Regions from separate parts of the Paenibacillus sp. VT-400 genome, predicted to be linked through region 1. Evidence: riboswitches for the same ligand, from Rfam matches in the RefSeq annotation. Region 1 holds a riboswitch; the other holds the start of a gene.
What was found. Region 1 has a riboswitch for FMN ahead of EL84_RS23725 (DMT family transporter). Riboswitches for the same ligand answer to the same signal wherever they lie in the genome.
Positions count from the first base shown of each region.

Region 2: it holds a riboswitch for FMN, as region 1 does, so the genes downstream of both, ribD (bifunctional diaminohydroxyphosphoribosylaminopyrimidine deaminase/5-amino-6-(5-phosphoribosylamino)uracil reductase RibD) here and EL84_RS23725 (DMT family transporter) in region 1, are expected to answer to the same signal.

Region 1 is NZ_LELF01000067.1:2,981,700-2,986,198, reverse strand. Features, by position in the region: gene EL84_RS23735 (DUF1989 domain-containing protein) at 1-67, opposite strand, end outside; gene EL84_RS23730 (amidase) at 202-1,698, opposite strand; gene EL84_RS23725 (DMT family transporter) at 2,025-3,005, opposite strand; FMN riboswitch at 3,150-3,303, opposite strand; gene EL84_RS23720 (DinB family protein) at 3,388-3,888, opposite strand; gene EL84_RS23715 (CGNR zinc finger domain-containing protein) at 4,032-4,499, shown strand, end outside.
Region 2 is NZ_LELF01000067.1:3,414,690-3,419,188, forward strand. Features, by position in the region: gene EL84_RS25660 (bifunctional 3,4-dihydroxy-2-butanone-4-phosphate synthase/GTP cyclohydrolase II) at 1-259, opposite strand, end outside; gene ribE (riboflavin synthase) at 292-960, opposite strand; gene ribD (bifunctional diaminohydroxyphosphoribosylaminopyrimidine deaminase/5-amino-6-(5-phosphoribosylamino)uracil reductase RibD) at 1,022-2,125, opposite strand; FMN riboswitch at 2,450-2,616, opposite strand; gene EL84_RS25675 (hypothetical protein) at 2,785-4,092, opposite strand; gene EL84_RS25680 (peptidylprolyl isomerase) at 4,205-4,499, opposite strand, start outside.

The DNA of each region.
Region 1 (4,499 bases):
CTTTCAAGGCATATCCCGTTTTGGCTGGGATACGATAAGACTGTTTATGGCGCTGATTTGTATTCATCTGTTACATTCCTCCGCTACTGTTTGCTTTCAGTATGCGGAGCAGATGATGCTTTCATGCACTGTTATGGCGATGCACTCTGTACTCAGGCAGGAACATCCAATGGTAAATTTGACACACCACATAATACGTCTTTATGCTGGAAATAGTGGATTACCTCTCATCCCGATCCAGAGGTCTGATTGTTCAAGCTGTCCAGCCAGATGTAATAACCAATCTTCACGTCCCTTGGTTGCCATCACTTGAACGCCCATTGGCAACCCTTCAGGTGTCATATGCAGAGGTACACTTATCGCAGGCTGACCTGTCAGATTTGCAAGCTGGGTGAACGGTGTATACGTAAGACTTGGCTCAAACATTTCATAAATGAGTTGCTGCTGCTGGGTCTTGTCCAATTCACTAATTCGCATCAGATTACGGATCTGTTCGTCATGAGGCGTTAATTCACCAATCTTAGGCGCAGGAAAAGCATTAACAGGTGTGACGTAGAAGTCATAACGCTCGAACAAAGTGGACATCTGGGCTGCAGCTACATCCCATTCAGCTAAGCTATGTACAAATTCCGCAGCGGACACCTTTTTGCCTGCTTCAGCCAGAACCCAAGATTCAATCTCCATATCATCGGAGGTCAGAGCCCGGCCCATGGATCGTTCCATGGAAGAGATCATCGCAGCCATCTCACCACTGTTCATCATGTAATAGTTCTCCATCAACCGAACTCCATTGACTGGACTCAGTTTTTCTTCAACATGATGACCTTGATCTTCCAACCAGCGAACGAGCTTGTATACAGACTCTTTGGCTTCTGCGCTGACAGGTGTTCCCACGGGCGAATCCGTTGTGTATGCAATTTTCAGTTTGCGTTGATGTGGATAGCTCATATCAGCCAAGTAACTGCCTGGAAAGAGTGGAGCATGGAACGCAGCTTCGGGCTGAATGACTTGCAACGTATCAAGCAATGCAGCACTGTCCCGAACCGAGCGAGAGAGGGCAAAATCAATCGATGCGCCTTGCCATTGACGACCAACTCCCGGTCCTACAGGTGTGCGCCCGCGGGTTGGCTTCAATCCAAACAATCCGCTAAAGGAAGCCGGGATACGAATCGAACCTCCTCCGTCACTGGCTCCGGCAAGAGGAACAATACCCGAAGCTACAGCAGCAGCGGCACCACCACTTGAACCACCCGGGGAGTGATTGATATTCCATGGATTGCGAGTGGGACCATGAAGACGGGGCTCGGTAATATTTTTCAAACCAAATTCAGGTGTATTGGTATGTCCTATGAAGATAAAGCCTGCATCACGGAGTCGAGTGACAAAATTGGAATTGCGTAATGCACGATGCTCGCTGAACAAACGGGAGCCTGAAGTCAGAAATTCACCTTCCAAGGATTGCGAGATATCTTTCAGGAGCAGGGGAACACCGGCAAAAGGTTGTTCTCCAGGTCGAACCAAACCGGCTTCCTCCCGTGCACGAGATTCATATGTACGAATAACCGCATTAAGTTGCGGATTCACTTCTTCAAGGCGTGCAAACGCCGCTTCAAGCATTTCAACCGGGGATACTTCCCGGGATCGGATCAGTTCAGCCAAACCTACGGCGTCGTAGGAGGTATATGAGAATGAAGACATTATGATCGTTCCTCTCTGAATATAATTCATCTGTTTATTCCATATGTCATCGTACCACCCGATTAGACAAAAGACAAAACATAGAAGAATCGTAGTGCGATGATATGGATATTCGTTATGAGGTTGGAGGGAAAGAGGGGAGTATTTGCATTTGCGATATAGAAATAAAGCAAAGGATTACTCGATCATTTTGCTAATTGAGAAAATGATCGAGTAATATCGAGTCATGGAAATAAAAAACCACTGCTCATCTTATTTGATGTGCAATGGTTTTATTTTTATATTTGACGACTATTTGTTTATATGAGAACCTCACATATATCCACTTACTCTGTACGAAGCTTTGGTGCAGCATCGGCCGCAGTTGATGATCTTTCCTGCTGTCTGGAAATGGCGAAGAGGGCCACCCAGATCAGGATAAAACCAAGCAGCTGCTCCCATGTAATCAGTGTACGGAAAGCAATCCAGTTCACCAACACACCCGCCATCGGGAAGCTAAGTTCTGCGAGTGTTGCAACAGAGGCTTTGGTTGACGACAGACCTTTGTAATACAACAGAAGACTGAGCAAACCTGGTAACAATGCCTGACCGAGAATGTTGAGGATGACAGCAGTCTGTTCACCCGTTCCGGACGGAAACGTCCATGCCGCACCTTCGTTCCACGTCATAAAGATCAGGAGCGGGAGAGCAACGACAAAGCGCAGGGAGGTGACGGTTTCGTAACGCGCCTGACCCAGCATCAATCGTCCCATAACGGTTGAACCTCCCCATAGGGCAGCAGCCCCAAGGGATAACAAGCTTCCAGCATGAATCCAGTTGTCCCAGTTACCTAATGGCAATGTGAATCCAAATGTAAGCAGGTACGTTCCTGCTAATGCAATGAAGAACAATCCACCGAAGCGACGTGGCAACGTTTCTTTTAGTAACAGTTTAGCCAGCACAATAGCGAAGAGTGGTTGCATTTTTTGCAATAAAAGCACAGTATTCGGATCGTTATGTGTTAGTGCCATGGTGAACAATACCGTTGCGAGTGCTGATCCTCCCCATGAGATAAAAATCACGGCAATCCAGTGGCGAGCACGCAGGTTTTTCAGATCAGCTCGAAATTTCCACAGTACGGGAATGGCAATAAGACTGACGATGATATGTTCCACCAGTACAATCTGCGTGGATGTCATCGTATTTAGCAAAATAATGCGGAAGAGTGGGTCGACACCCCATAAGGCGGCGCCGAGAACTACAAGCCAGAATCCGGTATTACTTCGTTCCTTGCGGTAAACAGGTGATGCTGCTGATGTCTTTTCCATATTCAGGACTCCTTCGTCAGAACACGGAATCTTCAGTTGGCAAAATCGACAAAAGCCCCCGTTTTGGTATATACCAAATAAACGGGGGCTCATCCAAGGACATGCGTCAGGAAAGAGGCCTTCCCGTGAACGGCATGTCAATGTGTTGATCTTCTCTCATCCGGACTGTACCGTCGGCCTTGGATTCACACCAAGTCAGTCGCTGAATGTCCTTCGTTAAGAACTAATAGCGAGTCGCGGGCTGGTTCCGAAGAACATCACCGCCGGTTGGGAATTGCACCCTACCCCGAAGATCCTATTCAATTATATAGTGTGTTGAACAAGCTGTAACATTAATAAGTTCATCTTATTCCTGTAAGCGCTAGCAGTTCAAGCATTTTTTTTAGAAAACGATTTTCCAGCTTCCTTGCTGTCTGCGAAGGAGCACGATCTGACCTGCGTGATACGCATCATGGAGTACCCAGCGAGCTAGTTCGTGTGCCCATTTCTCTTCGGAGTCCATATATGCGGCTTCAAGATCTGACTCTTGAAGTGCAGCCAATTGATCTCGCAACTGCTGGGCTAATCGAGTTGTACCCTGCATCAGTGTATTCCAACCAGCTGCATCCGTTGCATCTCCCGGATTCCCAAATGTGTATTCATTGGAGTCTACAGCAGGAAGGGTAGGCTCCTTACCTTGCATGCGACATAATAAGCGATGGTTGTAATAATACATATGGTTAACCAACTGCCAGATGCTTAATCCCCCTGAGGGTGGAATCCAGGCTGCTTGTTCTGCTGTAAGACCCTCCAAGGATTTCAACAAAGGTACAATCCAATTACATTGATCCCAAGTATCATCCTTTTGAATAAGTAACACATCTAGTGCTGTTGTGTTCGTCATTGCCTTTTCCTCCTTGCGTATAATTGTGATAGGTGATGTAACTAGCTAAAACTGATTAATGAGGTTACACTTAATATAACACATCAAAGATGAGTTGTAACCTTCTTTGTTTAATTAGATGGTTACAATAAACGGAGGTATATATGGACAGGTTATGGACCGATTTTGTAAACAGCGATTATCACGACTGGCGTGGGGGAGATCGATCGGAGGACAGACTTGGGAAGGCGAGCTGGCAGCAAGATTTTCTGGAACGATGGCAACTTAACGCTGCTGTCCCTGCATCTCCAGAAGAGGAGTTGTCGATGAGAAATTTCAGGAATGAATTGTTGGCTCTTGGAGCCCGCGTGTCTTCTGGAGCATCATTAACGGATGTAGAAAAACAATGGTTGAACGGCGTTATGGGAGCAGGGCATGTGAGAAGAACATTGACTACAATTAATCAGGGACTGAAACTCCAACTGGTAGCTGTAGAAGCGCATTGGCATCAGGTTATAGCTGATGTAGCTGCTGACTTTGCTTTGACTTTGGTAGAGGGAGAAGGCGGCAGGATCCGGATCTGTGATAATTCGGATTGTCGCTGGATGTTCTATGATGATACCCGAAGCAGA
Region 2 (4,499 bases), 430 kb from region 1:
TTCCATGGAAATCCGTATTTTGTTGAACCATCGGTTTCAGGTTAAGTTCGTCGGCACGTTGTTGTGTAATCGGAACACAGACCAGACCTCTACCTTCAGTAATCATGAAATTAATGACTTCAGGCGTCGCCTTTTCGGCCAAAGCGATAAAATCGCCTTCATTCTCCCGATCTTCATCATCCACAACAATGACGGGTTTACCACGCATGAGATCATATATGGCTTCTTCTATTGTGTCCAGAATGGATTGTTCTGACATTGGTCCACCTCCAGTTAATTTCTGTTCTCTATTTATGCAAATCCATGATTGGAGAGAAATTCTTCACTGATACTGCGCGGCTTGCCAGTACCCGTCTCCCGATGTCCTCTCCCATACTGGAGCAGATGATCCACATATTTGCCCAAAATATCGCATTCGATATTAATGGTATCCCCTGTCTTTTTCACATTTAGTACAGTTTCACCAATGGTATGCGGGATAACGGAAACCGTGAATGCGGTATCTGACGTATGGACAACGGTCAAGCTAATGCCATCCAATGTGACCGATCCTTTGGGGATCAGATATTTGAACAACTGGTGATCATCAGGCTTGATCTCAAACACAATTGCATTCTGATCACGTGTTATACTACCAATCACTCCAGTACCATCAACATGGCCCTGTACGATATGTCCGCCAAAACGACCGCCTGATTGCATGGCCCGCTCCAGATTAACTTTACTGCCTGATTGCAGCTGACTGAGATTGGTATGGCGATAGGTTTCAGGCATTACATCGGCGGTAAAACCTCCACCTTCGAGCGTTGTCGCAGTTAAGCACACGCCGTTCACTGCTACACTATCACCAATCTTCAGATCGTCCATGATGGCGGAAGCTCCGATATTCAGGACCATCGCTTCGCCTTTCCGACCAATACGCCGGATCTGACCGACTTCTTCCACCAAACCGGTAAACATGCTGCCGCCTCCCTTTTTCAAGTTATAAAGAACCTAACTTTCTACTTTCAAATCCATTTATTTATTCAGGCCACACCGGAATACCGCCAATGCTGATATTATCTCCAACTTGTTCGATCTCCAACTGATTCAATTGAATCGCCTGATTCATACGCTCCACACCCTCGAAGCGGAAGCTTCCAGGTGTATCATAACCGCCTACAATCTTCGGAGCGATAAACATGAGCAGTCGATCAACCAACCGTGCCTCCAACATGGCTCCATTCAAGGTGCCTCCACCTTCAAGCAAAATCGAACCTATATCACGTTCACCCAACTTGCTAAGTCCGCTTAACAGATCCACACGTGGTCCAGGACCACAGCGTATAATCTCGACGCCGTAGGCTTCCAAACGTTCAGCAGCTTCAGGACTGGCTTCGTCTGTTGTCAGCACCCATGTTGGAGCAAGACCATCCTTAACCATTTTGGCACCTACGGGAAGACGTAACTTGGAATCCACTACAATGCGCACTGGACTAATGCCTTCGACTTGCAAACGGGTAGTAAGTTCCGGATTATCGGCGATTACCGTGTCGACGCCAACCATAATTCCCTGGTGCCGATGACGAAGGGCATGCACAATCTCACGAGCGGGCTCGTTAGAGATCCACTTGCTGTCTCCGCTGCGAGTAGCAATTTTGCCATCCAAAGTAGTAGCCGTCTTCAGTGTCACAAAAGGTAAACCCGTTGTAATAAACTTAATGAATTTTTCATTCATACGTCTTCCTCGCTCACGCAGTACGCCAACTTCAACTTCAATGCCTTGTTGACGAAGCATGCTTATACCCCTGCCGGATACTTGCGGATTTGGATCTTCACAACATACCACAACACGTTTCACCTTTTCATGAATCAGGCGTTCACTACAAGGTGGCGTCTTGCCATAATGACTACAAGGCTCAAGTGTAACGTATACCGTACTTCCCTCTGCATCACTGCCTGCCATGTTAAGTGCATGCACCTCTGCATGACCGGTTCCACGTTTCAGATGGCTCCCCAGGCCTACAATACGGCCTTCTTTCACAACTACACATCCAACGACCGGATTAATCCCCGTCTGTCCCTGTGCTCGTTCCGCCATATCCAATGCCAGTGCCATATAAAATTCATCATTGATCATTTCCAAATCCGTTCACCCCGCGGTTTAAAGTCTTGTTTATTAAAAAATCCCCGTCGAACAATCAGTTCGATGGGGATGATGAGAGACAAATGTCACCAGCAGGAGTGAAATGGATACAGCACGCCAACACTTTGCCCAAAACTTCATTTCGGGCAAGTGAAAATAGACACATACCTTAATGAACATCAATTACAGGTAAAGAGCTTTTATAGTGCGGCATATGTATGGAACTGTCCGGCGTATCCGGATCTTCCCTGCACAGTGCAAGACATCATAAAATCGTGACTGTGCAGCAATACTCCTGCTGAATGCAAACCTGTTAGGTCTGCACCTCTCCTTCTCCCATCCAGACTATACTGTCGGTTCTGGAATTACACCAGATCAGCCATCTGCCAATGGCAGACAGGTCACGGACTTTGCATCAAGTGCTGAACTTAGGTCCTTACACTTCCTGCATCACCGCCGGTAGGGAATTGCACCCTGCCCTGAAGGATTGCTTTCGTTATTACTTGGATGTTAGCACTTTAATGCCAAAAAATCAATTGTTTTTTGTTCCTTTTTGTCACATACTAACTTTTAATAAGCTAAGAAACAACAAAAAACCGCTTCCTCTCAGGAGGTACGGTTTTTGCTTGGAGGTACATTTTCACATCCATCGTATTATTCTACATATCAGGAAAACACCAGCTCGCCATATGCTTTAATTCTTTGGCATTATGGAATGGAGTGCGGTCAGGTCCTTGCAGTTGCGAAGTCGGAAGTGGGAACTCTCTTGCCACTCTTCTGACCCAACTTGTGGAATCAATCGCAATAGCCGAGCATTTCCAGCGTCCATTCGCTCTCGGTCGAAACGTCCCATGCAAATCTGCTTTTCCCGGCATATCTGGAAAGACTCCATCCAGATATTCAACGATGACACGCTTGTCTCTGACTTCATGACAGTATACAGTCACCCATACACCTTCCCGGACCCGAACAGCATACACATCGCCAGACTGTACCTCCCCGGTACCTGCATCAGGAGATGCCTTTGGTACTTTTCCGCGAACACTTCTCTTCTTCTCCAATGCTCCTAAGATCGTGTCCTTTACAGCTGGACTCTCATCAGGCTTATCCGCAAGAGATATATTATTCAGATCAAACTCATGAAATATCTTGTTCAGGTTGTTCTCATTAATTCCGATTGATGAGTCCCACCACGCCAGAGGGGCCTGCACTTCAACCCGCACATTGGGGCGTGCGTCACGCTGCATGTAAGAGGTGAATCCCGTGATCATTCCAGGATGTTCCGGCGTATCCAATATGCCAATCAGAGCTAACGTCTCAAGCAAATCACGGTAGGCATATTCCTTCTGCGTAGGCAAAAGACGTTCCTTCTTGAGCGCTACTGCTGCCTTGCTGTAACGTGTTTTGGGAGGTAATTCGCGCAGCACTGTTAACACCGCACGGAATGTCCAGCGGTCGTACTCATTGGGTATTGGAAGCTCCTGCGCGGCAGCCAGCTCTCGAAGTGCCAACACATATCCAAAAGGATCTCCGTCCAACGGGGTTCCATTGGTCATCCGCCAATACCATTGCAGCGTTGTGTCGGTTGCTTGATCTACACTTAATCCGCAGATCTTACAAGTGTTCGAAGATGGATATGGCGTATGTTCATGACTTGGCATACTGCTCGCAATAAGCTTGCCCGTAAGCAACGAGCGCCAGATCATGGGTGCTGACCACAAAGAGGATACAAAGGCCTGCGCTGCATCATTGATCGTCCATTGATTCGCAACTTTTTTCAGCTCAGTAATCGTTTCATCATGTTGCGGACGTACAAATCGATTCGGTTCATGCTCGTCTGCCTCAAGCGCTTCTCGATCCTTTACCGATAGACTATCCGGAACGACATGGCGCGATGCCTGCAGTTCTTCATCCCACAACGTGCGCTCACTATAAATTTGTTTTAACAAGCTTAGCTGAGTAACCATATCCAAGGTTATATTCATCCTTTCTAATTATCGATTTGAAGTATGTAAAAAATAAAAAAAGTGCTTCTATAAAAGAAGCACTTCATGTTTGGATCCAGTTAAGGTGAAGGTATTAAGCTTCTACAACTTCAACAGTTTCCATTTTGTCTTTACCTTCTAAAGCGTCCACGAACTCCATACCTTTAGTTACTTTACCAAATACAGTATGTTGTCCATCCAAATGTGGTTGTGGTTGGTAGCAGATGTAGAACTGGCTTCCACCTGTGTTACGGCCAGCATGTGCCATAGCAAGTGTTCCGCGCTCATGTTTGTTCGGGTTAATTTCACAGTTGATTGTGTAACCTGGGCCACCTGCACCGGAACCGTTAGGGCATCCGCCTTGAGCTACAAAGCCCGGGATAACGCGG